Regions from separate parts of the Solibacillus sp. R5-41 genome, predicted to be linked through region 3. Evidence: predicted binding sites of a transcription regulator. Region 3 holds the regulator's gene; each other region holds the start of a gene.
The links. Region 3 encodes Rex, which represses fermentation and respiration genes when NADH is low (regulators of the CRP and FNR family bind a similar motif). Its sites were predicted from a motif close to TTGTGAAATATTTCACAA; they were not measured.
Positions count from the first base shown of each region.

Region 1: the regulator Rex is predicted to act here: its motif matches at 3,109-3,126, upstream of qoxA (cytochrome aa3 quinol oxidase subunit II).
Region 2: the regulator Rex is predicted to act here: its motif matches at 9,193-9,210, upstream of cydD (thiol reductant ABC exporter subunit CydD).

Region 1 is NZ_CP024123.1:1,136,692-1,147,088, forward strand. Features, by position in the region: gene qoxC (cytochrome aa3 quinol oxidase subunit III) at 1-101, opposite strand, end outside; gene qoxB (cytochrome aa3 quinol oxidase subunit I) at 101-2,047, opposite strand; gene qoxA (cytochrome aa3 quinol oxidase subunit II) at 2,104-2,994, opposite strand; gene CSE16_RS05265 (MocR-like pyridoxine biosynthesis transcription factor PdxR) at 3,368-4,798, shown strand; gene CSE16_RS05270 (Y-family DNA polymerase) at 6,156-7,412, shown strand; gene CSE16_RS05275 (YolD-like family protein) at 7,430-7,768, shown strand; gene CSE16_RS05280 (YhjD family protein) at 7,761-8,105, shown strand; gene CSE16_RS05285 (methyl-accepting chemotaxis protein) at 8,928-10,397, shown strand, end outside.
Region 2 is NZ_CP024123.1:2,298,009-2,308,405, reverse strand. Features, by position in the region: gene CSE16_RS11150 (copper amine oxidase N-terminal domain-containing protein) at 1-811, shown strand, start outside; gene CSE16_RS11145 (phosphoglycerate mutase) at 1,098-1,334, shown strand; gene CSE16_RS11140 (DUF7010 family protein) at 1,571-2,152, shown strand; gene CSE16_RS11135 (NADPH-dependent FMN reductase) at 2,572-3,138, opposite strand; gene CSE16_RS11130 (LLM class flavin-dependent oxidoreductase) at 3,151-4,206, opposite strand; gene CSE16_RS11125 (ring-cleaving dioxygenase) at 4,225-5,163, opposite strand; gene CSE16_RS11120 (MarR family winged helix-turn-helix transcriptional regulator) at 5,199-5,639, opposite strand; gene cydC (thiol reductant ABC exporter subunit CydC) at 5,784-7,469, opposite strand; gene cydD (thiol reductant ABC exporter subunit CydD) at 7,453-9,168, opposite strand; partial or broken gene CSE16_RS11105 (aminotransferase class I/II-fold pyridoxal phosphate-dependent enzyme) at 9,557-10,397, opposite strand, start outside.
Region 3 is NZ_CP024123.1:3,959,313-3,969,709, forward strand. Features, by position in the region: gene CSE16_RS19535 (cell wall hydrolase) at 150-590, opposite strand; gene CSE16_RS19540 (methyl-accepting chemotaxis protein) at 1,102-2,193, opposite strand; gene CSE16_RS19545 (hypothetical protein) at 2,239-2,952, opposite strand; gene CSE16_RS19550 (hypothetical protein) at 2,996-3,370, opposite strand; cyclic di-GMP riboswitch class I at 3,513-3,599, opposite strand; gene groL (chaperonin GroEL) at 4,243-5,880, opposite strand; gene groES (co-chaperone GroES) at 5,994-6,278, opposite strand; gene CSE16_RS19565 (CPBP family intramembrane glutamic endopeptidase) at 6,519-7,268, shown strand; gene tatC (twin-arginine translocase subunit TatC) at 7,362-8,183, opposite strand; gene CSE16_RS19575 (twin-arginine translocase TatA/TatE family subunit) at 8,201-8,428, opposite strand; gene CSE16_RS19580 (redox-sensing transcriptional repressor Rex) at 8,508-9,143, opposite strand; gene CSE16_RS19585 (ABC-F family ATP-binding cassette domain-containing protein) at 9,273-10,397, shown strand, end outside.

The DNA.
Region 1 (10,397 bases), 1.5 Mb from region 3:
AAGAGCATAATTTCAGCACCGATAAAAACCCAGAAGCCTAATATATTCATTTGATTTTGCTGTGTACTATATTCTAGCGGCAGCGATCGATCAACCTTCATTATTGAACACCTCGCATTTTCTTTTCAGTTGCTTTAATTTCTTCTACAGAAACATAATGTCCTGGATCTTTTTCCAACGAACGGAGAGCCATGCAAATAAAAATACCAATAGTTGTGAGAATAGCTGGAATCCACATACTAAATACAAATGAGAAGCCCCAGGCGAAGAAAATGCAACCTAATATGAAAGGCACACCGCTATTATTTGGCATATGAATTTTTTCATATTTCTCTGGGAACAACTCATGCTGATTGTATTTTGCGTCCCATAAAGCCTCTGTTGAAATAACATGAGGGACCTTTGCAAAATTGTAATAAGGCACAGGACTTGGCGTAGCCCACTCTAATGTGCGTGCATCCCATGGATCTGAACCGATGTTTCTTGGTGAGTAACGAATACTGTAGTACACGTTGTAAACAATTAGTGCAAACCCAATTGCAAATCCAATTGCACCAATGAAAGAAATCATATTCCAGATGCCAAAACCAGTAGACTCAGTATAAGTGTACATGCGACGTGCTTGTCCATCTAAGCCTGAAAAGAACATAGGCATAAAGGCTAGAAGTGTACTGATTGCTATAATCCATGCTGTCAATTTACCGATTTTTTCATTCAACATAAAACCAAACATTTTTGGGAAGTAGTAATGTAAGCCTGCTAACATCGCAAATACAACACCTGGAATAATCACCATATGGAAGTGGGCGACAAGGAACATTGTATTATGATATTGATAGTCAGCTGCTGACATTCCAAGCATTACTCCAGTTACACCACCAATTGTAAAAGTAGGTATAAATAACATGGAGTAAAGCATTGGAGTTGTAAATACAATCTTCCCTTTCCAAAGGGTAAACAACCAGTTAAAAATTTTTACCCCTGTTGGAATGGCAATTGCCATTGTAGTAATCGAAAATATACTGTTAGTTAAAGCGCCTTGTCCCATCGTAAAGAAATGGTGTGTCCATACTAAAAATGATAGGAAGGAGATGATCACCATTGAGCCGACCATCGATTTATAGCCATAAAGATTCCGTCCAGAGAAAGTAGAAATAATCTCACTGTAAATACCGAATGCTGGCAATATCAGTATATATACTTCAGGATGTCCCCAGACCCAGAAGAAATTCGCCCACAGCATATCCATACCACCGTCGGATGTTGTGAAGAAATTTGTGGCAAGTAATCGGTCAAAAGTCCCCATAGTCAAAGCTACAGTTAAAACGGGGAATGCGAAAACGATAATCACATTTGCAACAAATGAAGACCAAGTAAACATTGGCATTTTCATTAATGTCATGCCCGGAGCCCTCATTTTGAGAATTGTTACAATCATATTAATACCGGTAATTAATGTACCGAGACCTGAAATCTGTAGAGCAAATAAATAATAGTTAGTTCCTACTGATGGACTAAATTCGTTATTAGCGAGTGGGAAATAATTTGTCCATCCAGAATCAGGCGAGCCACCTATAACAAAAGAAATGTTTAGTAGCATTGCCCCCATGAAGAACAACCAAAAACTTAAAGCATTCAAACGTGGGAATGCAACGTCTCTAGCTCCAATTTGTAATGGCACAATGTAGTTCATAAATGCCATAATAAATGGCATTGCCATAAAAATAATCATTACTGTTCCATGTGTTGTGAATACTTCATTATAATGCTGAGCATCTAGTAACTTATTGTCAGGGACAGCCATTTGAGCACGCATCATAATAGCATCCGCGCCCCCTCGGAAAAGCATGAGGATAGCAGAAATTAAATACATAATACCGATCCGTTTATGATCAACGGTCGTTAACCATTCACGCCATAGGTAGCCCCATTTTTTAAAATAAGTTAATCCAACAATGATTGCTATCACGGTAAGACCAATTGCTACCATCGATGCATAAATTGCAGGACTTGGATGGGGTATAGCAAATCGTTCAAAGTAATCCATATTACTATGACTCCTTTCAATGTAAACATTTTAGTAAATTAGGTAATTTCGATAATTTAATGATTGTTTTGTAGAGATTTATTATCTTTAGATTCAGCTTTCTCATGTTGATGTCCGCCGTGTTCACCCTCTGGTGGTGGTAAGAAAGTTAAATGCGTTCCATTAAATGTTGATTGACCAACATGTCCAGGTTCTAGCAATGTATTAAATTTTTCTTCAGTTAACATATCAGCCGTTTCCTTTACTTCCTTAACCCAATTATCATATTCAGCTTGTTGAACCGCTGTAACGTTGAACGTATTCTCAGCGAATCCTTTCCCGTTAAAGTTTGCATTTCTCCCCATATACTCTCCTGGCATATCAGCAGCTAAATGCAACGTATTCACCATATCGGCCATTGCATATTTCTGGCCACCTAATTGAGGAATCCAAAAACTTGTAATTGGTCCATATGAGTAAAGTTTAAACTCAATTGGGCGCCCAACAGGAATATATAAATAATTCACTGTTTCAATATCTTCCTCTGGATAACTAAAATGCCATTTCCAATTAGATGTTGAAGCATAAACCACGAGTGGCTCTTCATTTTTGTATTTTTCTGGAGGTGATTCCACCTTATAATTACTTTCAACTGAAATTATTGAAAGGTAGGCGACAATTAAGACCGGGATTCCGACGCAAATTACCTCAACCATTATGCTCCCTTTAATATGGGGAGGTTTGTAATTTGGACTTTGTTTAGAAGCCCTAAATTTGATTAGCATATAAGCTAAAATTACAAAAACAATAAGTACGATAAAGGACATAATTCCTATCGATAGCATAATGTCTTTGGCTTGTACTTGAGCTTGAGGTCCTTTTGGGTCCAAGACTAACAATGGGTCACAACCAGTTAGCATAGTGACAATAGTGAAAAAACCGATTAACTTGATCCATCTATTTTTCATAAACAAACCCCTTTTAATTATTATTTAAAGTGTTTTAGGCTACTATGGGTTTGAGTGGAATTTGATTCACAATTGATTTTTATGATAGTTGCACAAAATTTTAAAAACAAGGAGTTTTGAAAGATAACACAAAATGTTCTAAAACCAAAAAAATAATTTTAGTATAATTTTGATGTGATGAACATACGTCAAACTGGGGTTTTTATATGAAAATGTAAATTGAAATTTTAAATGGATGGTAATGATAAACTAAAAGTGGATGGTCAATTTTAGACGGATATATATTAATATTTATTATTTTGATTGTCTGACAATGGCAGAAAATAAAAGGAATATTTTAATAAGTTTGGTAGAAATAATGAGGTGAATATATATGGATTGGAAACCCGATAGAAAAGCAAAAAAGGCGATCTATAAGCAACTCGCAGAATATATTGAAAAAGGAATTGCCGATGGTACATTTCCACCTGATAAACCATTGCCATCAGAGAGAAGTTTGGCCAATGACTTGAATATAAATAGAAGCACTGTAGTAAATGCATATGACGAATTAGAATCGATGGGGCTAATTGAAAGAAATAGAGGCAGTGGTACTACTATTAGTAAAGATATTTGGGGTATAACAAAAAAACGGATACCTAGTTGGAATAGGTATATTGTGGCGGGCTCCTTTTTACCTAACTTACCTGTAACACAAAAAATAAGAAAAGAAACTGTTGATCATCAATTAATAAATTTAGCTACTGGTGAATTGTCAGAAGACCTTTTCCCGAAAAGTTTTTTAAGAGAGATAACTTCGACACGTTCTTTTATTGGAAGCCTAGGTTACGATCATCCGCAGGGGAGTGAAATACTTAGAACAACCCTTACGAAACACATGAAAAAAAGTCGGGGAATCGAAACTCATCCTACTTCAATACTTATAACATCAGGAGCCCAACAAGCATTGCATTTAATTGTACAATGTTTGTTAAAGCCTGGAGATGCAATAGCAATAGAAGATCCTTCTTACAACTATAATCTGACAATTTTTAAATCAGCAGGTATACAAATTCATTATCTACCTGTCGATCGGGATGGAATTAACCCTGAAGATTTGCAGTCATTATATAAGAAACACCGGATTAAAATGATTTTTTTGAATCCAGATTTTCAAAATCCAACGGGTTCTTTATTGAATGAAAAGAAAAGAAAAGCTATTTTGGACATATCCTCAAAGCTTGGTATACCCGTAGTGGAGGACGATCCTTATAGTTTAACAGCTTTTTCTGGGGAGAAAATACCAACCCTTAAATCACTAGATAAGAACGGAAACGTATTATATATTAGTTCTCTATCTAAAATTGTTGCTTCAGGATTGAGAATAGGGTGGATTATTGGCCCAACATCGGTAATAGAAAGATTGTCCGATGCAAAGCAACAAATCGACTTTGGCCATTCTAGCTATACACAATGGATTGCGAATGATTTTTTAGAATCAACTAATTTCAATGTTCATATGGAAAATTTAATAAAAGAGTTAGAAAAAAGGCGAAATAAAATTATTAAAAGTCTTAATATATATTTAAAAGACCAGGTGGAGTATTCTATTCCTAACGGTGGTATTCATATATGGTGTAAAATCCTTAAAAATTATGATGAAATTGAATTACTTGAAGAGTCCATTAAAAGAGGTGTCATGTATGTACCAGGTTCTACAATGGGATCTAAAAATGGATTTGTTCGTTTTACTTTCGCGAAAGAAGATGAAGATTCAATTGATGAAGGAATCAAAAGATTTGCCGAAGCTCTTAATTGTTTTTAAACATATACTTTTGAAAAAGCACCTTTTATATTTGAAGAATTAAGGTTTGATAACTATTCCTATTTTGTTAATTTTTTGTCATTGGATGGTCGAAAAAGTTTTCGAGTGGAGGGTTTAAAATACTTTTAAATTATTTATGATAGTGACATGGATAAAACAATCCATTTAGGCTACTTAATATCATTGAAGTGTGGGTTGATTCACAATTATCTCCACAGGCAATGAAATATTTATATTTAGGGAAGGTGATAAACTAATTCAGATTATAATTATAGTGAAATAAAAAGATTAAGAGGTAATTTCTACTGATTAGTAGTGTTTCAATTGTTATTTGAAAAGGTTGGTATTTAAAATAATGCTTCGCTTTAGAGAGATATCGTAATTATGACCAACTAAACATATACTCTAACAGTCTTTTATAACATTTGCTGCTGTTAAGAAAAAATCAGGGCAATTTGCCTTTAAGTATATTTTAAACTGAGTTATTTAAATAATTTAGAGCTTTTCCGGCTCTAAATTATTTAAATGACAAGAAAAAGAGCGTTATCCCAAATCATTAAGATGGAGAAATACTCTTTTTTATACAACAAGAAAACAAGGGTCTTATCAGAGGGACTCTATCAAGCGGTTCCCATTTGTCCCAGACGATAATTTTACATTTTTTACGATCAAATGAGTATGAAGGGGAAAAACAAAAAAGTATGAATTAAAGAAACAACGGGCAATGAAGGTTAAAGAATTCCTCAGTCAAGAAATATATGAAAAAGTATGGACCTACTATCCCTCCAAACGCAAAATACCCTACATTTCAACCGTTCCATTAAATTATCAAATGATGGCGGCGCACTTTCTTTGGATACAGGAGAATTGATTTTTCGTGAATTTGATGAAAAATTAGGTTTCTCAAAATAATCGCCGAACATCTCCAATGGTGTCATAGATTTTATGCGCTCACTCATGCAATAATCTAACGAAGCGTTTCCCGTAAAAGCATAAAGGGGATCCAAATCCAAACGATTCGAATGCGTCTAATATAAAGTGGCAAGTAAATTAGGGAAGTCTGCCCAAAAATCAGTGTATTCCTAAGACTCGCTTCTTCCCTCCTCCTATTCGGCTATTTTTCTCTGCCGAAGAAACTCTCATATCAAAAATCTACTTACATTTATAAATGCTTAGCCAGTCTAACAAGCACATACTTTATCAGAATCCATAATGGTAAGTTTACATCAACAGGAAAAATCCTTTAGTTCAACTTAAATTCTCTATTTAAATTAAAGGATAAAATTAACACTTGTAAAAACGAACAATTGTTCTTAAAATAAAAAAGAGAACATACGTTTTATTTGGGGGTGTTTTTATGATGGACAGTCCGTTGCCGAATCGTTCAATTATTTGTATTGATATGCAGTGCTTTTATGCAAGTTGTATTGCGATGTTGGAGGGGCTGGATGTCATGAAAGTACCGATTGCAGTGATTGGTAATTTTCAGCAGCCTGGAAGTGTCGTACTAGCGGCATCTCCACCTATGAAAGAAAGATTTCGTATTAAAACAGGAAATAGACGTTATGAAATTCCCAATCATCCTGACATCCGTTTATTTGAGCCTAAGATGTCATTTTTTTTAGATATGTCGATGGCGATAACAAAGCTCATTGCACAGTTCGTTCCACGTGAGGCGATTCATGTGTATAGCGTTGATGAGAGTTTTATTGATTTGACAGGTAGCGAGACGCTATGGGGGTCTCCCGAAAAAATGGCAAAGGCGATTCAGCAAGCGATTTTTCAGCAATTTCATATTCGTTCTGCCATTGGGTTAGGTCCGAATATGTTAATGGCCAAGTTGGCACTTGATTTAGAGGCCAAAAAAGCGGGCTTTGTAAAATGGACGTATGAGGATGTGCCGAAAAAATTGTGGCCAGTTCGCCCGCTCTCTAAAATGTGGGGAATCGGTCATCGGATGGAAGTAAACTTGAATAACATGGGGATTTTTACGGTCGGGGGTTTAGCTAATATGAACCTAGAGGCGCTTGAGCAACGATTTGGTGTAATGGGCAATCAGCTCTATTATCATGCCCACGGGATTGATTATTCGACCTTTGGTGAGCCGATTGTTAGTGGGCAAATTAGTTTCGGAAAAGGGCAGATGCTGATGCGTGATTATGCTACACGCGCTGAAATTTGTGTGGTTCTGCTTGAAATGTGTGAGGACGTGGCAAGGCGTACACGTACAGCTGGTTATGTAGGACGTACCATTTCACTTGGGCTGTCTTATAGTAAAGCCGCGATGACGAAAGGTTTTTACCGTTCGAAAACGATAACGGAACCGACAAATGAAACGTTGGCGATTTATAAGACGTGTAAAGAATTACTCGATACACATTTTGCTGGGGAACCGGCGCGTCAGCTGTCAGTACGGATTTCTAATGTAGAACAAGAGCGTAGTATTCAACTTGATTTATTTGATACAGGCAAAGAGCAGCGTTTGCTTTTAGGGCATACTGTAGACAGCATACGAGAGCGATTTGGTGCGACATCGGTTTTACGTGCCGTTTCTTTTACGAAACCAGGCACAGCGATTTCACGCGAACGTTTAATTGGAGGGCATCTTGCGTAAAGGAGCGTAGAAGGAAAATGAACAAAGACCGAGGTACGATAAAATGGACGGCAATGATGTTACCAGAGCATATTCAGCGTTTGCGTGATTGGGAAAAAGAACTAGCGTACACATCACCAAAAGAAAAAACAGAATGGGAACTAGAAGATTTGCAGCAAACAATTGAACAAGCATATAAGCAAAAGCTAGCGGTTACTTTTTCAATTTTTAAGCAGGGGACATGGTCTGTGGAATTCGGGGTGATTACAGCCCTCCATTTGGCCAAAAAGCAGCTGTTAGTTGAAACAGAAACGGCTGTAAAGAAGCTTGATTTTGCAATGATTCAAGCAGCACAAGTAGTTGATGGCTATGATTAGTTTAGAGGATCGACCGATTGTGCATGAGTTTATTGTGCTTGATCTGGCCATCCGCTCTCTTCAGCAAGACTATACAAAGCTGGAGGGTTTGAAGATGCATGCATTTTATAGTCGTTGGACGGATTTGTTAATGAAGAATCTTAATGAGGCGTATATTGTGCAAAAAAGACAGCTAGCGAACAAGCGTATACGTATTGTTCGGTGGATGAAAATTGATGCATATTTTAGTGATGTAATTATAGCTACGGCTGGTGAAGATATAGTGCTTCGCTATGCAAACCAAGCGTTAAAAACGGAAGTAGAGCAATTGCTCATACAAAAGGCAACTTCAGTATAAATCTTTTAATCAAATATCGAATTTCAATAAAAACAGGCAGTAATAACAAAGGCTAAACCTTTAATCGTTACTGCCTAATTCAGGCGTTATGTCTACTAAAGGTGAATAACATGACTATTAAAGCTCTTTAACTTCGTTATACCCGTTTTCCATCATCGTAATCTTTCCTTTAATTAATTCTTCCTGCAGATTATATGATTTTGACGTTTTATTTTCCATCCCTAGGGATGACGAATGAAAGGAACTACAAGAGAAGATAAAAAAATCGTCAGGTACTTATGTATTAAGGCTTATAATATAAACATTTTCATTTTGAACAAAGCCAGTTGCTTAATTTACTCGCCCAAACTTTTTTCGAAAATTTACCTGCAATCTCACAGACAGCCGTATGTAGAGTAACAAACCGGGTCACAATATAGAGCTCTTGAGCAAACTTTATAAAGTTTGCTCAAGAGCTCTATTTAATCAGCGACTTTTATAATTGGATAGTAGTGATAAGTAATTTAATTATTCTGATAAAAATTAAAATTCTGATATACGACTTTTAAAGAGGGTATTTAATTAGTTAATTATGCATGGTTCACGAAGGAGTTAAAATAATAAAGTAATAATCAAGGGTAATTGGACCTATATAAAATATGTATATTATGGTTTTTTAAAGTAATAAGTGACTATATGCACTCAAAAAATAATAGGTTTAATGGTATAGTATATAATCATTAGAATTATATGGATATATTTTTAGGTAGTAGGTAAAAAAATGAAATAGAGTTAAATAAAATAAAGATTAAAAAATTTATTATAAAATATAGGAGGAAAAAAATGTTTCGTAACCTTAAATTTTTTACAAAAAATATACTAGTTACTATTTTAAGTATTTTGATTGTAGGTGTAATTCTTATTGGAGTAAGTTATTTTATACAAGGTAGTTTATTAAAGGAACAACTTAGAGATCAAACAAGAGGAATTTCAGAATCATGGTACGAAAAAATTGAAGGTAACGAAGTTGAAAAATTAATGCAAGATGAAGATACTCAAAGTGAAATACATAAAAAATATACAGATATGTTCAACAAAATGAGTGAATACAACCCTATTGTAGCTCAAGGTTATATTTATGGTGTTGAATTAAGTGGTGAAAAAAAGAATGAAACGTCTTTAATTTCTTTTGATGATGCAATTTGGGAAATGTTTAAAGGGGAAGGTTTTGAACCTGGTGTTTTATATGAGCAGCCTGAAGTAGTCGTACAAGCTTTAGAAGTATTAAAAGAAACAGGTAAACCGGAATTCACAGAAATATACAAAGATGATTATGGTACATGGCTAACATTTATGTATCCAATTTTTAATGCGCAAAAGGATTTAATTGCCTATTATGCAATTGATGTAGATGCCTCAAGTGTTGGTGAAGGGCAAGCAGGACTATTAAAATGGTCTTCTATTTTATTAGTTGTATTATTAATGTTGGTTATAATCCTGCAGTATTTTATCGTTAAATCTCAATTAAAACCTTTAAACTATTTATTAAAAGGAATTAATAAAGCAAGTAAAGGTGAGTTAATAGCTAATTTACCAGAAGGAAGAGATGAATTAGGTACTGTTAATGCAAGATTTAATGAAATGATCACATCTTTAAGTAATATGGTTAATGGTGTAACGAATACGGCCATAAAGGTAAAAGATGATTCAAGACAATTAGAAAAAGCATTCAAGTCAACGTATGATTCTTCTGAAAAAATTACGAATTCTATTAATGGTATGAAGACGAACTTAAAAGGGCAAGAAACTTCGATTGAAGAAGCGGCTCGTTCGATGGAAGATATGTCTATTCAAGTCCAGAACATTGCTACAGATGTAGCGGAAGTTTATAAATATGCCGAAGAAGTTACTTCATATTCAGAAAATGGTAACGATATCACGTCTGAGGTTGCGAATCGAATGGAGTCTATCGTTGATGATGTAGCAAATTCAAATAAAAATATTGAGAATTTAGTGGAATTATCGGATGAAATTGGTCAAATTTTAGAAGTTATTACTGATATTTCGAGTGCTACGAATTTATTAGCTTTAAATGCGAGTATTGAAGCGGCTCGAGCAGGAGAGCATGGTAAAGGCTTTGCTGTAGTAGCGCAAGAAGTCAAAAAACTTTCAGAGCAGTCTGCTAAATCTACTGAAGGTATTCGCGAGCTTGTCAGCCGTGTTCGAGAAGCGGTAAAAGAAGCGGAATCCTTTATGGAGAATATTAAAAAGGGTGTTGATGGCGGTAAAGCATCCACTCAAAAAACAAATGAA
Region 2 (10,397 bases), 1.7 Mb from region 3:
AATTCTAATCATTACATCGTCAACTACTTATGCAGCAGGCATTCAAATAAAAGTTGACGGTGTTTCTATTGCAACAGATGTGAATCCCGAAATTAAGAAAAATCGCACAATGGTTCCTTTACGAGTAATTAGTGAAAATTTGGGAGCTAAAGTCAATTGGTCGGATTCTGAAGTCACTCTTACTAAAAACGACATGCAAGTAATATTAAAACTAAATAGCAATACAGTAGTAAAAAACGGTAAAAAGGAGTTGATTGATGTAAAGCCATATATAAAGAATAATCGTACATTCGTTCCGATGCGTTTTATTGCAGAAACATTTGGCAGTAATGTCAATTACAAAAATGCCACAGTAACGGTTGATACAAAGCCATTTGTTATAGATGGTGTAAAAGTAAAAGCATTGCAACGCGAATATCATATGGTTATGGGCGGAGTAGTAGAGCAAATCAACGGGAATGGATATAACGAAGCCATTTATAATATTTTTGTAGAAAACAAAGGCAGTAAGGTCAAAGCTCCTGCTAATTACACATGGCAGTTTCATAGCGTTTCAGCGGGAGACTATTACAAAAATGGGCAATATGATTTTTTAGACCAAGAGGGGAACACTATAAAACGTTTTGATATCTATTCTTTAGCCCAATCTTCAGATGTAACTTTGCAAAAGTACCCCGAAGTATTGATTCATGAGACAACTGAAAATCAATGGTATTTGTTTAGTGATACTGCAAGCCAAGCTATTTATGAATTAATTTTTAATGCCTCGATGAACGGCTTTCTGACGGTTATCAGTAATACAGTTGCGTAAGGTAGACAATAGTGTGTATTGGTTGAATTTGAATGGATCATATTTTTTATAATCGCATTTTTAGGTGATTCAAGTGACTATGTATAATGTTACCCAACTACGATTTGATGGGCTTTGAACTATAGACTAAAAGAATAACCCTATAAGATGAACTTTTTTAAGTGCTTATCTTATAGGGCTGATTGTAGGTTAACGCTAGTGCGTTGTATTATTTAGTTAACACAACTACTATTTGGTGATAAAGTGAATTCCACTGTTAAATTATTTATGTAAGGGAGGGGTATTAATGGATGAAATATACATTAGCAAAGAAGCAATCAAAATTGATTTGGCACTTATTAAATCTTGTTTGAGGCTGATTAATCAAACTGTGATTTTAAGCAAACAAAGAGGTGAAACTTTTACCGCTTCAGAAAATGAAGAGTTACATATGTTAATTTCCAAAATTGATAAGGATTTGAACAAAATCAAGATGAACATACACTATGATTTAAATAATACTATGAACCGCAAAACTCATTAGTTCAACAAAATTCAATTTCAATAGTTAATAACTATAGGGGACTCGTCAGATTTATGCGGATTTAATATGTTAAGGAAAGGTTTGTTACCAAATGACGATTTGGGAACTAATATATTTAAAAGTATTTCGTGATAATAAAGTTGTTTAATTCATAAGGTTTTTAAAATTACAATGTATTAAGTTGTTCCGCAAACGGGCCATTTAATGGTGTGGAAGTCTAATTGAGGAGGGAAACTGTGAGGATACCTTTTGTCCCTAAAAATGTTGAGATTAATCAAGATCGCTATGATTTTATTAAAGGATATCGAGGCGGAGGATTTATGTTAATTGCGGGTGCTATTTTTTGGTTATTAGCATTTATATTAACTTATGTATTACCTAAAGGGGCAGTAGTAGAGTTCTATATCTGGGGTGGTTTACTCACTCCTGTAATTGGAGCAGCATTATTTAAAGTAATGAAAATGTCTACAAAACCGAATCAGTACTCATCATTAGTTGTATTTTCCTCCGGTGTCATAGTTGTTTGCCTTCCAGTATTGTTGCTCATTAAACAACTAAACGTGGATATGTTACTTCCCGTAATATGTATTATAAATGTCGCCCATCTTCTCATTCTTTGCTGGGTTCATTTAGATTATTTGTATTTCATACTTGTTATGTTGGGAGTTTCACTTGGGTGCCTTTTTATTTATACTCTACCAAGCTCTCAGGTACACTTCCTTGCATTGATTTGGGGATTAATTTCTTTAATAACTGGAATTATTACTCACTATTCTACCCTACAGCCATTAAAAGGATATGACTTTACCATCAAATGATAAATTCGGGTTATTCCATTAAAGGACGCGTTTGTGGAATAAGCTCTAATTTTCTAATTCAATTAACATGTACTTAAATTCCACAAGGATTTATAACGTATACTAAATAAACTTAATAAACGTTTCCAAATAAAAGTTTTGGGACAAAACAAAACACTTAAAACGTTGTTATGCCAACGTTTTAAGTGTTTTTCTTTTTTTTATTAATATACAGTTTTATATGCACAATTATTCGAATCTATAATAATTAACACATTTTCAAAGATGTTCAAAAGAAACTGCACTAACCCACGTGTTGAATAAAATCTTGCATATGCAGCCGATTCTTTAACGTTGTAAATCAACCTTGTTCTTTAACATAGTCATTTTAATCTAGATCTTGACTAATCCATTGAAAATGATTTTTGTAAAAGTGGCATTCAAAAATCGTACTGCGCATCCTTTTTCTTTCGTAATGCTGCGTGGACTTCTACTAAATCAACCGTATCGTCAATAAGGCGGTCTATCCGGAATAATACATCATCATTGACGATCTCCTTACGGTGAAAATCCTTTTCCTCGGCAAATACATATGTTGGCACGATATGGGCCTTCATGTACGCTAAAATCGGTTTTAGTTGTTGTTCGACCATCATGTAATGCTTAGAAGTGCCTGCTGTCACAATTATGCTTACAACTTTATCACGTAAACCATTGACAGGGAGTAGATCAAAAACATTTTTCAATGTCGCAGGAATTGATGCTTGGAATGTCGGTGTTCCGATAATAATGGCATCTGCTTGCATTATCGAATTTGCAATAAATAACGTATCGCCTTCATATTCAGAATAATTGCGTCCATCACTAAAGCGCATATCATAATTAGCTAAGTCGACCAATGTAACGTCTGCTTGTGGATATTTTTTTTGTAGCAATCCTACTGTTGTAGACATAGCCGTACGTGTTTTTGAGCCGATTGTTGAACCGACTAATGCGACAATTTTCATTGAACTGCCTCCTTATTTTGCTGTATATTTTTTGATCGCCGGAATAATGTCATTACCGATAATTTCAACATTCTTCATTAATTTTTCGAACGGAACGCCACCGAAATCAATTTGTGCCATAAAACGTTGCATTCCGAATAAATCATGCTGATACAGTAATTTTTCAATAATTTCATTTTTACTACCCACCATTAACGCATCACGCACATCTGTTGATTGAGCAAATTGTTGCTTTGGATAGCCCGAGCCGCGAATTGCTTGGAAGCCACCGTTAATATGGGGATACATACCTTTCAATGCTTCTTGTGTTGTATCTCCTACATAAAATAAGCTCGTCGTAGCAATTGGCAATGTTGCAGGGTCAAAGCCACTTCTTTCTGCAGCTTCACGATAAATATCAACTGAAGGCTTAAAGTTTACCGCCGGACCACCAAGTGTTGTTAGCATCATTGGAATGCCCATGTAGCCAGCTTTAATCGCACTTGCAGGGGGGCCACCAACCGCGCGCCAAATAGGTAACGATCGATGTAAAGGCTGTGGTAAAATACGAGCATTTTCAAGTGGTGCACGGTATTCACCTTGCCAATTCACAACATCTTCCTCATTGATTTTTTTCAATAATTCTAGTTTTTCCTCAAAAATTTCCTCATAATCCTTTAAATCCACACCGAGTAAATGGTAGGCACCGACACGAGAGCCACGACCTGCCACGATTTCTGCACGACCATTTGAAATTAAATCAATCGTCGAAAAATCCTCATAAACCCGTACCGGATCAGATACACTTAACACCGTTGCAGAACTCGTAATTTTAATTTTTTGTGTTGCCTGCGCAATCGCACCTAACACGACGGTATGGGCCTGTGTTGTGAAATATTGCTGATGGCTTTCTCCTACGCCGAATACATCAATGCCAGCTTGCTCTGCTAATTGACTTAGTTCAATTAGCTCTTGAATGCGTTGTCGAGGTGATACAGTTTGCCCTGTTAACGGGTTCGGGATATGGTCACCTAATGAATAAAGACCAAATTCCATTCCTTTTGATTGATCAATACGATATTTTTCCATTTTTCATTCTCCTTAATGTTAGACAATTGGATGTAATTTTTCTACGATTTCATCACGGTGCGCTTCTAAAAAGTCGGGTAAATCGAGCTGTTCACCTAAAGTTTCGACGTTACCATCACGTAAAAATCCTGGTCCATCCGTAGCGATTTCAAATAAGATGCCGTTCGATTCACGGAAATATAAGCTCTTGAAGTAGAAGCGGTCGATAATTCCCGATGTTTGGAAGCCGCGTTTTTTCACTTGCTCATCCCAATACTGTAGTTCTTCGTCATTTTTCACACGAATCGCTAAGTGATGAATGCTACCTTTTCCTGGTTTTTCTGAAGGACCATCTTGCTGAATGACATAAATTTCACCAAATACTTCACCAGCCACTGATTGGAATAATGCGTCCTGTTCATTCTCAAATACAGTTTGATAGCCAAATATTTCAATTAAAGTACGAGATAATTTTGATAAATTCTTCACAGTCATTTCTACGGTGCCCATTCCTTGAATTTGATGCTCTTGTGGAACAGGAGAGCGATCATACGTTTCCCAGTGTGATATCTTTTCACCATTTGCAACGATTAATGCCATGCGTAAACCTTCTTCATCCTCAAAAAGAAGGGCAGGGCGGTTCGCATACGTAGAAATACCTTCATGTTGCACTTCATAGTCATCAAAGCGTTTCATCCAATATTGCAAGCTTTCTTCTGAAGGAACGATTAATCCAATTTTTGTAATCGCATTTGTACCGCGATGTGTGCGACCTACTAAAGGAATTTCAAAGAACGATAATTCAGTCCCTGGGCTACCCGTTTTATCTCCATAGAATAGGTGATACATGGATGGTGCATCTTGGTTTACGGTTAATTTGACACGACGTAAGCCTAAAACTTCTCGATAAAAATGGTTATTGTCATTTGCGTGTTTCGTAATCATTGAAATATGGTGATGTCCTGGAATGTTATACATAAAGTTTCCTCCTAAAGGGATATTTTGAAATGATTTTATTCGTATTTGCTCTTCTTTTCGCTATTTTTTTGCACACGAGACATTAATTCGTATAATGTTTTCTGCTCGTCGGCTGATAAGCAGTCATCAAAAAAGGAAGATTGAAAGGCAAGCTGAGCATCAAATGCATTTGCTAAGTGTTGTGCGCCTCTTTCTGTTAGCGAAATGTATTTTGTTTTCCATTGTTGCTTACGTTCGATGAATCCGTCTTGCTCAAGGCGTGCCAACATACGGGAAATGCCACCTTGTGTAACAGTTACTTTATCTGCTAAATCGGATTGTGTAATCGGTGCATATGTGTCGATTTGCATGAGCACGTCAAATTGAGCTGTAGTTAATCCAAATGGCTTGAGAAAATCATTCGATAATAGATTACTTTGATGCGTAAAGCGTGTAATTCGTAACCAAATAAGTGAGCCGCGTGTATTGTTTTTCATGCCGTCACATCCTTTCGTTACTATCACTTTACTACTCAATTGATAAAAATACAATAAAAATATCTCGAATTCGAAATAAATTTCAGGAAAGGTAAAAAACGAGCTGAGAAATGGAGAGTACCACGCATTTTCAGCTCGCTATTATTATGATGTTGAATCATGCAAAGTATGAATGTGCTTCATTTCAAAAAATAATCCTTTTGCTACTAGAAGTTGTTCATAGGAACCGGATTCTGCAAGTTGTCCATCTTGCATGACGAATATTCGATCCATCTTTTCTAATCCATCCAACTTATGCGTAATTAAAATGACCGTTCGTTCTTTCGTGCTCGTGAGCAATTCATGAAAGAGAGCGCGCTCTGTTACGGCGTCTAAGCTTGTGAAAGGCTCATCTAATAGCCAAATGACACCGTTTTTTAGAAGTGTACGTGCAAAGGCTAGACGCTGGCGTTCACCACCGGATAAATTTTCACCCTTTTCTAAAATGACATCATCCAAGCTTTTTGACAGCCGTGCGCGGTTTAACGCATTGATAAGTTGTTCGTCGGTTGCCCATTCATTCGCCAGTAATAAATTATCTCGAATTGTCCCAGAGAAAAAGTGATTGTGCTGCAGTTGCACACTCATCTGTGACCATAAGGATGCTTCTTCGATGTTAGCAAGTAGTTCGCCATTGATGAAAAGCTGCCCACTCGTTGGCTCTAATCCCTTTATAAGGAGTTGAAAGAGAGTGGATTTTCCTGAGCCACTTGGACCGACAATCGCAATTTTTTCGCTCGGCTGTATTGTAAATTGAATGTCCTTTAAAATCGGTTTATTGAAATGCACATAAGAAAAATGCACGTTCTTTGCTTGAAGGCTGTAATTATTTGTAATGGCTAGAGGTTTTGTGTCCGTTTCTGGCATCGCTGTCACCTGCTGCAACCGGGCCATTGCAAGTGTTGCCCCTTTATAATGATGCGGCACAGTAGCGAGCGGGATGGCAGTTTCAAAAACGGTCAGCGCGATTAATAACAGCATCGCCAAATACAATCCATCGAGGGCATTCGTCGTGACAAAATAAGCACCGATCGTCACGATGAGAAATACCGTCAACAAAGAAGCACCTTGATTGTACAGCTGCATGCGAACGAGTGCTTGTTGCTCTTTTTTGACTTCTTCGGTATAGGCATCGCTTAAATGGAGCAGTGCCTTGCTTTTCTCGTCGACTAAATGATGATTTTTTAATTCTCGAAAGCCATATAAAAATTCCGTTGTTTCGGTCATGAGCGTGCGTTTATAAGGAGCAGGCTGTGTTTTTTTTGCGATTAAAAGTGCTGGAATAATGACCGCCACAAATAAAAAACCAAAGACGAGGAGCAGGGCAATCCAAATCGAGAAAAAAGCCGTGAAAATGACCGTTCCGAAAAAGACGAGCAAGGCAATAAGTGGTGGATAAACGACACGTAAAAAGAAATTTTGGAGCGTCGTCACATCATTCGTAATGCGCGCGAGCAATTCACCACTTTGATAATGCAAAAATAACTGATTAGCAATGGGCTCTAGCCGGTCAAAAAAACGCATCCGAATTGCTGATAAAAGGGAAAACGTCACGCGATGAGAAACATAGCGCTCTGCATATTTGCTCGTAGATTTTGCTACGCCAAATATTTTTAAAAAGGCAGTTAAGATTAAAATGACATAAAAAGGGGGCATTAACGCTGCTTTTGAAATAAGATAGCCACTTTGTGCAAAAAGGGCGACCGCTGTTAAACCACTTATAGTGCCAGCAATTAATGCAAGTAGCATTTCTTTTTTCTCACGCCAAATCATTTCATAAAGCTCTTGCATCAGGTAAACCTCCTTTTTTCATTGCCTCAAAATATCGTTCCTGTTGCAATGCTTCGGGTGAACCGCTCGCACGAATAGTGCCGTTTTCCAAAACATATAACAGATCGGCGTGCTGCAACGTTTCGAAACGGTGCGTGACAAGAATGACGGTCGCATGAGATTTTAATGTTTGAATCGCATGGGCAATAAGCTGCTCGGTTAATACATCCAGTCCGGCAGTGGGCTCGTCAAAAAATACGATGGTAGGCTGATGAACAAAAGCCCGAGCAATGGCGATTCGCTGCTTTTCACCGCCAGAAAGCCCGCGACCTGCTTCACCTATTTTCGTCTCAAAGCCGTCTTGTAGTGTTGCAAACCAATTTCCTAATTGTGCTTTTTGTAATGCACACCAAAGCGATTCATCGTCTAGGTTTTTCCCCATCGTCAAATTATCTCGTAGTGTACCAGCAAATACGTAAGGATGCTGTGAAATCATACTCATTTGCGCATACCAGCTGTGCTCACTACTGCTTTCGCGCGCGATTCCGTTGATGTCAAGGGAACCTTGCGTTAGCTCAACCGCGCTTGCCAGCATATTTAAGACGGTCGTTTTGCCATGTCCAGTCGGTCCGATAATGGCAACCGTTTTCTGAGGGGGGATGTCAATGGAAATCGGACCAATACTTGTTCCGTCTGGATAACGGTATACCGCATTTTTTAATACAAGAGAAGGGGCGGGTGTGATCAGCTGTTGTCCCCATGCGACCATCTGCGATTCTTTTTCAAGATCTGTATGAATGAGCTGCATCGCGCCAAGACTACCTTTCCCAGTATGAAACGCCGTACCTAATTCCTTTAAAGAACTATAAAACTCAGGTGCTAATGTTAAAACGAAAAAAGCAGAGGCAAAGGCAAGCGTTTCAAATACAATCATTTGAAAGCCGATTTCAAGTGCCACAAGCCCAACACCAAGCGTTGTAATGAGCTCAATAAACAACGTTGAAGCAAATGCAATTTTCAACACTTCGAGTGTCGTCTCCATAAAACGTGTGTTGTAATGCTGTAAAATGTTCCTTTGTTTTGCGCTTTGTGAAAAGAGCTTAAGCGTCTGCAAGCCTTGTAAAACATCTAAAAATTTACCAGAAAAGCGATTCATATTTTCAAGCTGTTGTTCCGATTTCCTTTTCGTTTGCACACCGATAATAATATAAGAAAGGGGAATAAAAGGTGCCGTTATGAGCAAGATTACCGCACTCATTGGATGGGCAAAAAATACAGCGACTATCAAAAACAATGGCACAATAAGCGTTTTCATCGTTTGCGGGATATACTCACGAAAATAAGCATCGAGCTCATCTACCGTATCGACAAATAACGAAACTTGAAAGCCCGTTTGCTGTAACTTTACATTTGCGATGGATTCTTTGCTCCAGCGTGTCAGCAGTTGTGCACGTATCGATTTTTTGACATGAGCGGAAAGTTGATTACCCGTCCAATGAAGAAAATAATTGGACGCAACCCGAAGTGAAATTGCCAAAAGCAACCCGTATACATAGGGTAAAACGGCATTAAAAGTGGTTTTCTGAATAAATACGGAATCCACTATGTGAATGATGCTATATGCTTGTAATACAATCGCGAGCCCTAGCAGAAGGGCAATAAAAATGAGCTTCATGCGGTATTTTTTCATTGATGGAATCCATTTTTGAAACTGGCGCATTCTATTCCCCCTAAAAAAGCGTTGTTGTTATTTATTTCACTCTTTAGGATAGATTAAACACAAAAAAGCAAAAGAAGTGGGGGATTCATTGGTTTTTAATGAGGTAGGCTTATAAAAAGCTAAAAGTAACGGATAGAAAGTTAAAAGTGTTGAATAGAAATCGTGACGGAAAGCCGCAAAAATATATGGGGCAGACGGATAAATCTCGAAATAGACGGATAACCACAAAAAATCGCTTAAAAAAAGATGCGTTGAACAGGCCTTATTCAAGCTCTAAACAATAGAAAACCAGGAGCCTAAGAAGCTACCTGGTTTAAAAGTAATTAAAAGGATCAGTATTATTAAACTTAGTGGATATGTTTCTAATAAAAAACACGCCCAAAAGAATCTATAGAGCGGTACTAGCTTTCTCTAATGCTTGTTTGAAATCTTCTAGTAAATCGTCTTCGTTTTCTAATCCAACAGAGAAGCGTAGGAGACCATCTGTAATACCGCGTTTCACACGTTCCTCGGGCTCCATTGCCGCGTGACTCATTTTGGCAGGGTACGATAAAATCGATTCGACACCGCCAAGGCTTACGGCGAATACGGGAATTTTCATAGCCTCAACGAAAACTTTTGTCACATTATAGCTCGGTAAAGTAAACGATAAGACAGCACCGGCAGATGTGCTCTGGCTTGCATGAATTTCGTAGCCTGGATGGGTTTTCAGCCCAGGGTAATAAACGTTTTCTACTAGTGGATGAGCATTTAAAAATTCAGCGATGCGCATAGCAACACGCGATTCCTCATTAAAACGGACAGCAGTAGTTTTCATATTTTGGATGAGTGTATAGCAATCTTGCACGCCTAAAACAGAGCCAAATGAATTTTGGATGAAATAAATTTGATCAGCAAGCGCCTCATCATTTGCCACAACAAGTCCAGCGACGATATCGGAATGACCTGATAAAAACTTCGTTGCAGAATGAATTACCACGTCCACACCCATTTCTAGTGAACGTTGATGAAGTGGCGTCATAAACGTATTATCTAAAAACGTTAATGCGTCGCTCGCCTTAGCAATATCAACAATTGCTCGAATATCGGTAATGCCGAGTGTTGGATTCGATGGTGTTTCGATGTAAATAAGCTTAGTTTCTGGTTTTACAGCTGCTTGGATTGCTTCAACATCCGTAAAGTCTACAAATGTGTGAGTAATGCCAAAGCGGGGCAATACTTTTGTCACA
Region 3 (10,397 bases):
CGTGGAAGTATTATTACATTTTTTCAAAGAAGTTCAATAAGAAAAAGCCGAATTTCTCTGTATAAAAATAGAGAAATTCCGCTATTTTTCGTTATTTCTTAAAAACTCTATGTCTGTATAAATCATTACCATACAGGCTCCTAGACAGCCTAACCTATATAAACACTTTCACATGTTCCAGGGGCTGGTTCATAAAAGCAATGATTTTTAAACTGTCCGGTAAAAGGTTGGCCGTACCATGTTGGAGGACAAGGAGCATATGGATTAAAATACCAAAGTGCGTATTTCGCTGGATGTTCTCTCCAATATTTCAAATTCTGTTCTGCTAATCTTTGTTCATTAGGTCTCGCTCTTTGATAAAACAGATTCCCTTTTTGAACTGCTTCAAAAGAATAATTTCCACCTTGTATTTGAAAAATAACATCTTCAATTGTTCTGACATCTTTAAAATCTGAACAGTCGGCTACAGCACGATTAACAATGACATTTCCAACATATAACATCCCTTGATTTCCTTCACCCACGGCTTCTGCTCGCATCATCCTAGCCATTAAATCAATGTCTGCATCTCTGTATTTAACTCTTGCCAATTTTCCCACCTCATACATATAGTATGAAAAAATTATAAATTGATGTCATTCTTTTTTATGCACTTATTTATATTTAGCAAAAAAATTCTCCATTTATAGTAGAAACGTAAACACTATTCAAAAAAAGCGCTGTCCCAATTGCCAACCGTATTGTTTGTTTCATCTTTCTCTCATCTTTGGCTCCATTTGTTTAATGGCAACTCGTATTACCGACAGGCGATAGGCTTGCAAAGATCAGAGATGCATTCGAATAGTTTATGAACAGGCAAGGACATCCTGATGTTAAATTAAGAAAAATGACTAAACCAATATACATATAAAAAAGTGGCTCCTCAATAGTTTATACAACTAATGAGAAGCCTGGATTATAGTCCACTATAATAGCATTTCACTTTCACCATAGATACCACTTTTATATTTCCCCAAGTCTCACTTTGAATATACTAGGAATATTTTTCATGATGAGAGATAAATAGTTCTCTATACAACTGCATTGGCTTTTTACAGTACGTTAAACCCTTTTTAAATTCACAGTTTCAACATTATTTTCTAATGACAAAAGTTTTTTATCATTTTTTAGCTCTATCAGATTTTTTGCTTCTTGAACTAAATTTTCCATTGTATTTAATTCATCATCGCTAATATCAATTAGCTCTTCAAACATTTCAACTGATTCTTGAGAAATAAAAGCAATTTCTCTAATTGCTGCCATAATTTGCTGTGAGCCTGAAGATAATTCTTCGGTACTTGCAGATGCATTAGAATTATTTTCAGCAATAGTTTTTGTAGTTTCTAAAATTTTTTCGAACATTATACCAACTTCTAAAATTGTTGTATTCGTTTGTGCAAATTCTTCTGTTCCTTGCTTCATCGATATTACAACGCGGTCCGTCTCTTCTTGAATATTCTTTACAATATTCGATACTTCTGAAGATGACTGACGTGATTGTTCGGCTAATTTACGAACTTCACCAGCAACTACAGCAAACCCTTTACCGTGTTCACCTGCACGAGCTGCTTCGATAGCCGCGTTCAGTGCTAATAAATTTATTTGCTCTGAAATCCCAGTAATCACCTTAACAATCTTACCAATTTCGTGCGATTTTTCTCCAAGTATATTGATGGCACTAGATGTTGTATTAATCGTTTGATTAAATTGCTCCATTCTAACCATCGAATCTTTTAACTTTTCGTTACCGTCTTGTGTCAATTCTAATGTAGTATTCGATTGTTCAGAAATTTGGTTTGATCTTATAGATAGGTCTTCAATAGCTTCTGTCATATCTTCAATAGAAGTAGAACTCTCTTCAGTAGCTACTAATTGTTTTTTTAACCCTTTGCCTACCTCATCGATTGCAGCCCTAACAATATCAGCCTTCTCAGCTGCATATTCCCCATGTTCAGTAAGAGTTTTACCTTTTTCATTCACATTTTTTGCAAATAACTGAAATTGCTCTCTTACTTGACCTGCTGATAGTTCATTCATTTCGTTTGTAGCCACATTATTTAAATGAGAATGTCGTTTGAGCATAAAATATTGGTAAGAAAAGTACAAAGTTGTACATAATAAAACGACAATAGTTCCTAGCATGATAACTTCCATTAAAAAGTAAATCTCCTATTCTACTAACGTATTATTCATAAAGCTTTATAGCTCTTTTGCAACGATATAAATTCCATCTGCTGTAGTCGATGGAATTTTACTTAGTTTTTCATTGTTTTCATATTTATGAACAATAAAATTCCCTTCTAAATCTACATATTTTGTTAGGCCATGATACTTCTCCAGCACGCGTATTGACTTCGGATTCGTCGCTTCAGCTAGTACAAGTTTTAATCCTTCTTCACTTGCCTTTTTTATTAATACATCACCTAAGCTTTGTACAATTTCATGACGACTATGCTCAGCAATTATACCTAGTAAAAAGATATGTAACGCTTCCCCATCTTCCAAATCTTTTCCGTAACGTTTTTTATAATCATCTAGGAAACGTTTATCGATATCCTCTAACACACGCATTACGATATTCATGTCAGCAAACGTGCCTTCAAAAATGTCACCTTCATTAATTTCAAAGGCATTGGTATCCCCAACTAGTGCGCCTAAAACATTTTTTTCGTTATCTAACGCTACAGCACAATAACCTTGATGAGCATATGTCTCGATATATTCCTTCGTAAACTGATACCAATCTTCGTAAGGTAAATTTAAGGCGTATCCAATTATCGGCTCTTGTATCCATTTCCCACCAACTTCTACTCCAATAAATGTCTTAGCTAAACATTCTGCTGTCTTTTCAATTAATTCTGGTTGATCCTTTGTAAGGATTTCAATTGTGTATAAATCTGCTGTTGTTTGCATCGTGATGTTATTCCTCTCCGAATTAGGGTTGTTTATTTAAAAATTAGCGTGAATCCGTTTCAGAAACATGATTGACCACTCTTCCAGGGAAATCAATTGTCTCAATAGCATTTCGAATTTGTACTGAAGAAATTTTAGATTTAGAATTTACAATGGCAATATCTTTAAAGCCAAGAGAAACGTAAAACAAGAAAGTCTCTCCAAGTCCTGCAGCAGTCTTAGAAGGAAGCGGTGATTGGTAGGTTGCATCAACTACTAACCTATAAGTAAGTTTATGTACCTTACCTACAGTTTCTTGTAAATGCTTTAAATATCCCTCAACAAGATCGTCTTTAATAAACCCTAGAATTTGAACATGTACTTCTTTTTTCGCTTCATAAATTGCCATTTTATATTTTGGTTCATTTACAACTATCATTTTAAACCTCCTTTTCTATTACTTATCTACTGTCTCTATATCTATGACCTGACAATGTAAGCTGCCGTTCATTACAGCACTTCTTTTAAACGAAAAAACTACCCCAACAAAAAACGAGGGTAGCCAAATAACCACTTCTTATCTTGGCAACCCGACTATCATTATCCAAAAGGATTTAAGACTCGTAGCTTTGCGTCCTTACCTTTCGATAAGTTTGCCCGTTTTTATTTAAAGATAAATAATCAGAATGTCTATTAACCTATCAATTTAACAGTATAAATTACTTATTACTTTTTATCTATACTAGTACTTTTTCCGAAAGAATACTGGATTAATTCAAGGGATTCTTGATAAACATTAGAAGGAATTGACAAATAAAGTACCATTAGGCTATCACATAAAGAGGAAGTTTGTAATTTCCCTTAATTGCAGGAAAAGTAAAAGAGCATAATAAATGTATTTTCTTTTTTTCTACACATTTGTTTTGTTGTAAATGTTTTGATTCTTCTATCCGTCCCCACTCTCCCACTGTTTTATATGCTCTTATCAGGAGTATATCCAGACTAACTCTCATTACGATGCAACTTGTTAAGGGAATGCGCTACTATTCAAGTTAATTTGGCTTATGCGATAGGTAATACTCCAGAATTAAGGACATTGGCAGTGTTGCACCAGAAAAGATTATGGAGAGTCTTGGCCATTCAGATGATCAAATTACCAAGTAACATGACAAAGTAAATGAAAAAGAAGCCTCCCAAAAGTTCAGTGAACTTTTGAGAAGCCTCCGTTAAAATCTTTTATGTTAGCAAAATGTTAACATCACACTTTCACCTTACATAAAACCCAGTCATATCAAGGGTTCAAGCGGCTTGTTACATCATGCCGCCCATGCCACCCATGCCACCCATATCAGGCATACCCATACCGCCGCCTGCTTCTGGGATGTCTGCTACTACTGCTTCCGTTGTAAGGAATAGTGAAGCGACTGATGCAGCATTTTGTAAAGCTGAACGCGTTACTTTTGCTGGGTCTACTACGCCTGCTTCAATCATGTTTACCCATTCACCTGTTGCTGCATTGAAGCCAATTCCTACTTCTTCTCGCTTTAGGCGGTCTACGATGATTGAACCTTCAAGACCCGCATTCTCAGCAATTTGACGTACTGGTTCTTCTAATGCACGTAAAATGATTTTCACACCCGTAGCTACATCACCTTCTACTTCTTCAAGCACGTTCACTACTGCACCATATACATTAAGAAGGGCTGTACCACCACCTGATACGATACCTTCTTCTACTGCCGCACGTGTTGAGTTCAGTGCGTCCTCGATGCGTAATTTACGTTCTTTTAATTCTGTTTCTGTTGCTGCCCCTACTTTAATAACGGCAACACCGCCTGCTAATTTTGCTAAGCGCTCTTGTAATTTTTCTTTATCGAACTCTGAAGTCGTTTCAGCAAGCTGCATACGAATTTGATTCACGCGTGCTGCTACTGCATCTGTGTTACCAGCGCCTTCAACGATCGTTGTATTATCTTTTGAAACGATTACTTTTACCGCGCGACCTAATGAAGTTAAGTCTGCTGTTTTTAAATCTAAGCCAAGATCTTGTGTAATCACTTGACCACCTGTAAGAATCGCAATATCTTCTAGCATTGCTTTACGACGGTCACCAAAGCCTGGTGCTTTTACTGCTACGGCATTGAATGTACCGCGAAGTTTATTCACTACAAGAGTTGCTAATGCTTCCCCTTCAACGTCCTCCGCAATAATTAAAATTGGACGACCTTGTTGTACAACTTGCTCAAGCACTGGTAAAATCTCTTGAATGCTTGCGATTTTTTTATCTGTAATTAAAACGAATGGGTTATCTAGTACCGCTTCCATTTTGTCTGTATCTGTCACCATGTAGTGTGAAGCATAACCACGGTCAAATTGCATACCTTCTACAACATCAAGCTCTGTTGTGAAGCCTTTTGATTCTTCAATCGTAATAACACCATCATTGCCAACTCGTTCCATAGCATCTGCAATGTACCCACCGATTTCCTCGTCACCTGAAGAGATAGATGCTACTTGTGCGATCGACTCTTTGTTTTCCACTGGGCGTGAAATGGCTTGAAGCTCTGTTAATGCAGCTGCAACCGCTTTATCCATCCCTTTACGGATGCCAACAGGGTTTGCGCCAGCTGTTACGTTTTTTAAACCTTCGCGGATCATCGCTTGTGCAAGAACCGTTGCTGTAGTTGTACCGTCACCAGCAATTTCATTTGTTTTAGAAGCCACTTCTGCTACTAATTTTGCACCCATGTTTTCAAATGGGTTTTCTAACTCGATTTCTTTTGCGATCGAAACACCGTCATTTGTAATTAGTGGTGAACCGAATTTTTTTTCTAATACAACGTTACGTCCTTTTGGTCCAAGTGTTACCTTTACAGCATTTGCTAATTTATCAACACCAGCCGCCATTAATGAGCGTGCGTCTTCTGAAAATTTAATGTCTTTTGCCATAATCCATATACCTCCTGAATTTAATTATCTATTTCGTTCATTTATCAACATCATATGTGCAGCTAGTATGTTTTACTATTTATATCTAGCTGCAGTTCATTTTCGATTTAGGCTTATCCAATAATTGCTAATACGTCGCTTTCACGTAAAATTAAATATTCTACGCCGTCGTATTTCACTTCTGTACCAGAGAATTTTGAGAAGATAATTTCATCGCCTACTTTTACGTCAAGCGGGGCATGAGTGCCGTTGTCAAGAACTCGACCTGTACCTACTGCTACCGCTTTACCAGTTTGTGGTTTTTCTTTTGCTGAGTCAGGTAATACAATCCCGAAAGCAGTTTTTTCCTCTACCTCAACAAGTTCAATAATGATGCGATCTCCTAATGGTCTTAACAAGTGAAACAACCTCCTACGTTTTTAAATTTAGCACTCTCAGTTAAAGAGTGCTAACACAATTATTAGTTTAATGAATTCCTTTTTTTTTTGCAAGTCAGAACTATAAAAAATTTTGTATTATTTCCAAATTCCTCTACAATATAGTTAATCGTTATTTTTCTTACCAATAGGAAATGCTGTGTCCTTTCTTATTTGCCTACGTCATATAACTAATAAAAAAAAGAAAGAAGGTTACTTATCGTGACATCCATTTCAGCACCAAATTTCAAAACACAAAAGACCGCATTTTATGTGTTGATTACGTATATCGTGTGCCAACTCTCTGTACTAGTGCTCATCCTTTTTCCTGAATTAAAAGAGTATCTATTAAAGTTTATTGCAGAACCTACGAAACAAGAACAATTAATTAAACTTTCCGCATGGTGGTCTATCACTTCCTTTGCGATTGCTACTATAGTGAGCTTTCTATTAATTCAGCGCAATAAGCAATTTTGGAATGTTTTTAAAGGAGAGAAGGCTTCAATTAGTGCTTCGATTGGTTGGGGAATTATCGGGTTTTTCCTTGTTTTTCTTGGTCAAACAATTGGTGCATACATTGAGCTCGCACTAGGCATTGAGATGGGTTCTGAAAACACAGCGGACATCATGCTAATCACAAAAGTTGCGCCAGTGATGATCATTGCCACAGTATTGCTCGGTCCTATTTTAGAAGAGTTAATTTTCCGTCGTGTCATTTTTGGTTCGATTGTTCAAAATTATAACTTTTGGGTGGCAAGCATTATTAGTTCCATCGTATTTGCAGCTATTCATATGGATTTCACACATATTATTATTTATACGATTAGCGGTATGGTTTTTGCCTTCCTTTACTACAAAACGAAGCGCTTACTAACTTCCATAATCGCGCATGTTTTATTAAATGGCTTCGTCACATTCGTTCAAATGTATGCGGAGAAGTTCCAACAAATTATTGATAATGCTCCGAAATGATCTTTTAGCCCGCTTTGTCAATTAATTTTTCACACAAAAAAACGCTATCCCCTTTATGGAAGATAGCGTTTTTTTTTATGAAATAAGAAATGTTTAATTATTCATTTGCTCTATTTGTCTACGTTGTTCTTCTAGTAATTGCTCCACTTGCATCGTTTGTGCAGCCTCTTGTTCTTCCTTTAGTCGTTTTTCCTCTGCTTCGACAAATTTACGATAGCCGACGCGCGAAATTACAATACTAAATTCATAAAGAATAAATAATGGTACTGCTACGATTAAATTTGAAATAAAATCTGGCGGCGCTAAAACCGCAGCTAAAACAAATAACACAAAGTAGGAGTACTTACGAAACTTGACCAACAATTCTGGATTCAATACGCCGATACGCGCTAAAAATAACGTGACAACCGGTAGTTGAAATACAATTCCGAACGGCACAACTAATGAAAACAGGAAATTAAAATATTCGTTAATCCCTATTGTTTGCGTAATGCTTAAATCATTCGAAAGCTTCATCATGAAATTCATTACATAAGGGAATAACACAAAGTATGAAAAACTAATCCCTGCAAAAAATAATAAAAACGAATACGGGATATATTTGAGTGTCGCTTTACGTTCTGTTTCATGTAAGCCTGGTGTAATAAATGACCATAGTTGATACAGTAATACGGGCGAAGTAAAGACAAATGCCACTACAAACATCACTTTTAAAAATACCGCTAAAGGATCGGTCGGGTTAAAACCATGCAATTCAAATTGCGAAGCTTCATCACTATGTTGAATAAAGTGAATAATAGGCTCCGTTACAAAAAAACCACCAATCAAAGCAAGGATAAAGAAAATCGCTGTAATAAACAAGCGACTTCTTAATTCATTGAAATGTTCTATTACAGTTCTTTCTTGTGGATTCATTTTAAGACATCCTTAATTTACTTAGCTTGATTATTTTCGTTATCTTTATGTTCGATAACAGTAGCATTATTTTTTTTATCATCATCGTCATCTGTAAGGCCTTTTGTGGCGTTTTTGAATTCACGAAGTGTCGAACCCATTGCTTTACCTAACTCTGGCAACTTTTTTGGTCCGAAAATTAATATTGCTACTACCCCTATAATAACTAGGCTTACTGGTCCAATCGCATTTAAATGCACAACCACGACAGCCACCTCCTCTATTATATGTACATTTTACAGTATCTACATCTTTTTGGCTAATAGCAATCATGTGAACAATTTGTTATTGTTTGGAATTACGTACTAAATAAATGAGCGCTTGTAACTCCACTGACAAATCAATATTCATCACCTTTATCGTATCTGGAACAGAAAGGCGCACAGGGGTGAAATTTAAGATCCCTTTTGCATTCATTTTAACGAGTCGGTCTGTCATGGTTTGAGCAGAACGAGAGGATACCGTCAAAATCGCCAGTTCGGCACTAAATTCCTCATACATTTCCTCTAAGCGATCTGGATGAAATACGGGGATATCACTTATCGTCGTCCCTTCATACGGTGCTTTTGTATCAAATGCAACAACAATACGCGTATTATGATTCTTTTGGAAATTGTATTTTAATAAACCATTCCCTAAGTTTCCGACACCAATTAGTGCAACATTCATTGCCTCATCCTGATCTAATGTTTGACGGAAAAATTCAAGTAAGTGTTGGACGTCATAGCCATAGCCCTTTTTTCCAAGCGCACCAAAATAAGAAAAATCACGTCGAATGGTTGCAGAATCTATTTTCATTGCATCACTTAATTCTTGTGACGATATTCGTTTCTTGCCGTCATTTGCAAAATTTTGCAAAAATCGATAATACAGAGGAAGCCTTTTCGTAGTTGCTTGTGGAATTTTTGTTTCTTTTTTCACACACTCTCCTCCTACATACTTTTAGAAATCGTTATAATTTTACTAAACCTATCGCTACAAGTAAAGTATCCACCGTTGCGTGTCCCCTCCTCATCCGATAAACTAGAAGGAAGAAATAGAGGTGTAAAAATGATTACATTACAAGTAAATCAATTATATAAATCTTTTATTACCGACGAAATTTTAAGCGGTGTGAAGCTAGAAGTTCAGCATCGTGACCGCGTCGCACTTGTAGGACGTAATGGTGCTGGAAAATCAACGTTATTAAAAATAATCGCTGGGCAAATGAGCTTTGATTCAGGTGAAATTATTATTCCAAAAGACGTCCGTGTTGGCTATTTAGAGCAGCATGCTAAAATTGATTCAGAGCTGACAATTTGGGATGAAATGATGACCATTTTTAGCGCCTTACGTGGACAAGAGCAAAAGCTTCGACAATTAGAGCAGCAAATGGCTGACCCGAGCATATATGAAAATGGTGAGCTTTATGCACGCATAATGGCCGATTATGATCAGCTGCAGCATGATTTCAAAGAAGCAGGTGGCTATCAATATGAGGCGGATACACGCTCGATTTTACACGGAATGCAGTTTTTCCCTGAGGATTATCCAAAATCCATTCAGTCGCTTTCTGGCGGTCAGCGTACCCGTTTAGCATTAGCCAAATTATTACTGTCAAAGCCAGACTTATTAATTTTGGATGAGCCTACTAACCACTTAGATATCGAGACACTTTCTTGGCTAGAAGGCTTTTTAAAAGGTTATGAAGGAGCGATTTTAATCGTTTCGCATGACCGCTACTTCTTAGATCAAGTGGTGTCCATTGTGTATGAAATTTCCCGAACAAAGGCGACAAAATATACAGGGAACTATAGCGCTTATTTAGATGAAAAAGCAAAAAATTATGAGCGGGACTTAAAAATGTACGAACGCCAAATCGATGAGAAGGCGAAACTCGAAACATTTATTCAAAAAAATCTGGCACGTGCCTCGACAACAAAAATGGCGCAATCACGTCGCAAAGTCCTAGAAAAAACAGACTGGATGGATTCCCCTGATGGTGATGAAAAAAGTGCGAATTTCGGCTTTTCAATTGAGCGCCAAAGTGGGAATGATGTGTTATCAATTGATGAATTAGCAATCGGATATCCAGACAAAAAGATTTCTAAAAATATTCAGCTGCGCGTATTCCGAGAAGATCGCATCGCACTTGTCGGTCCAAACGGTGTTGGGAAATCAACGTTACTTAAAACG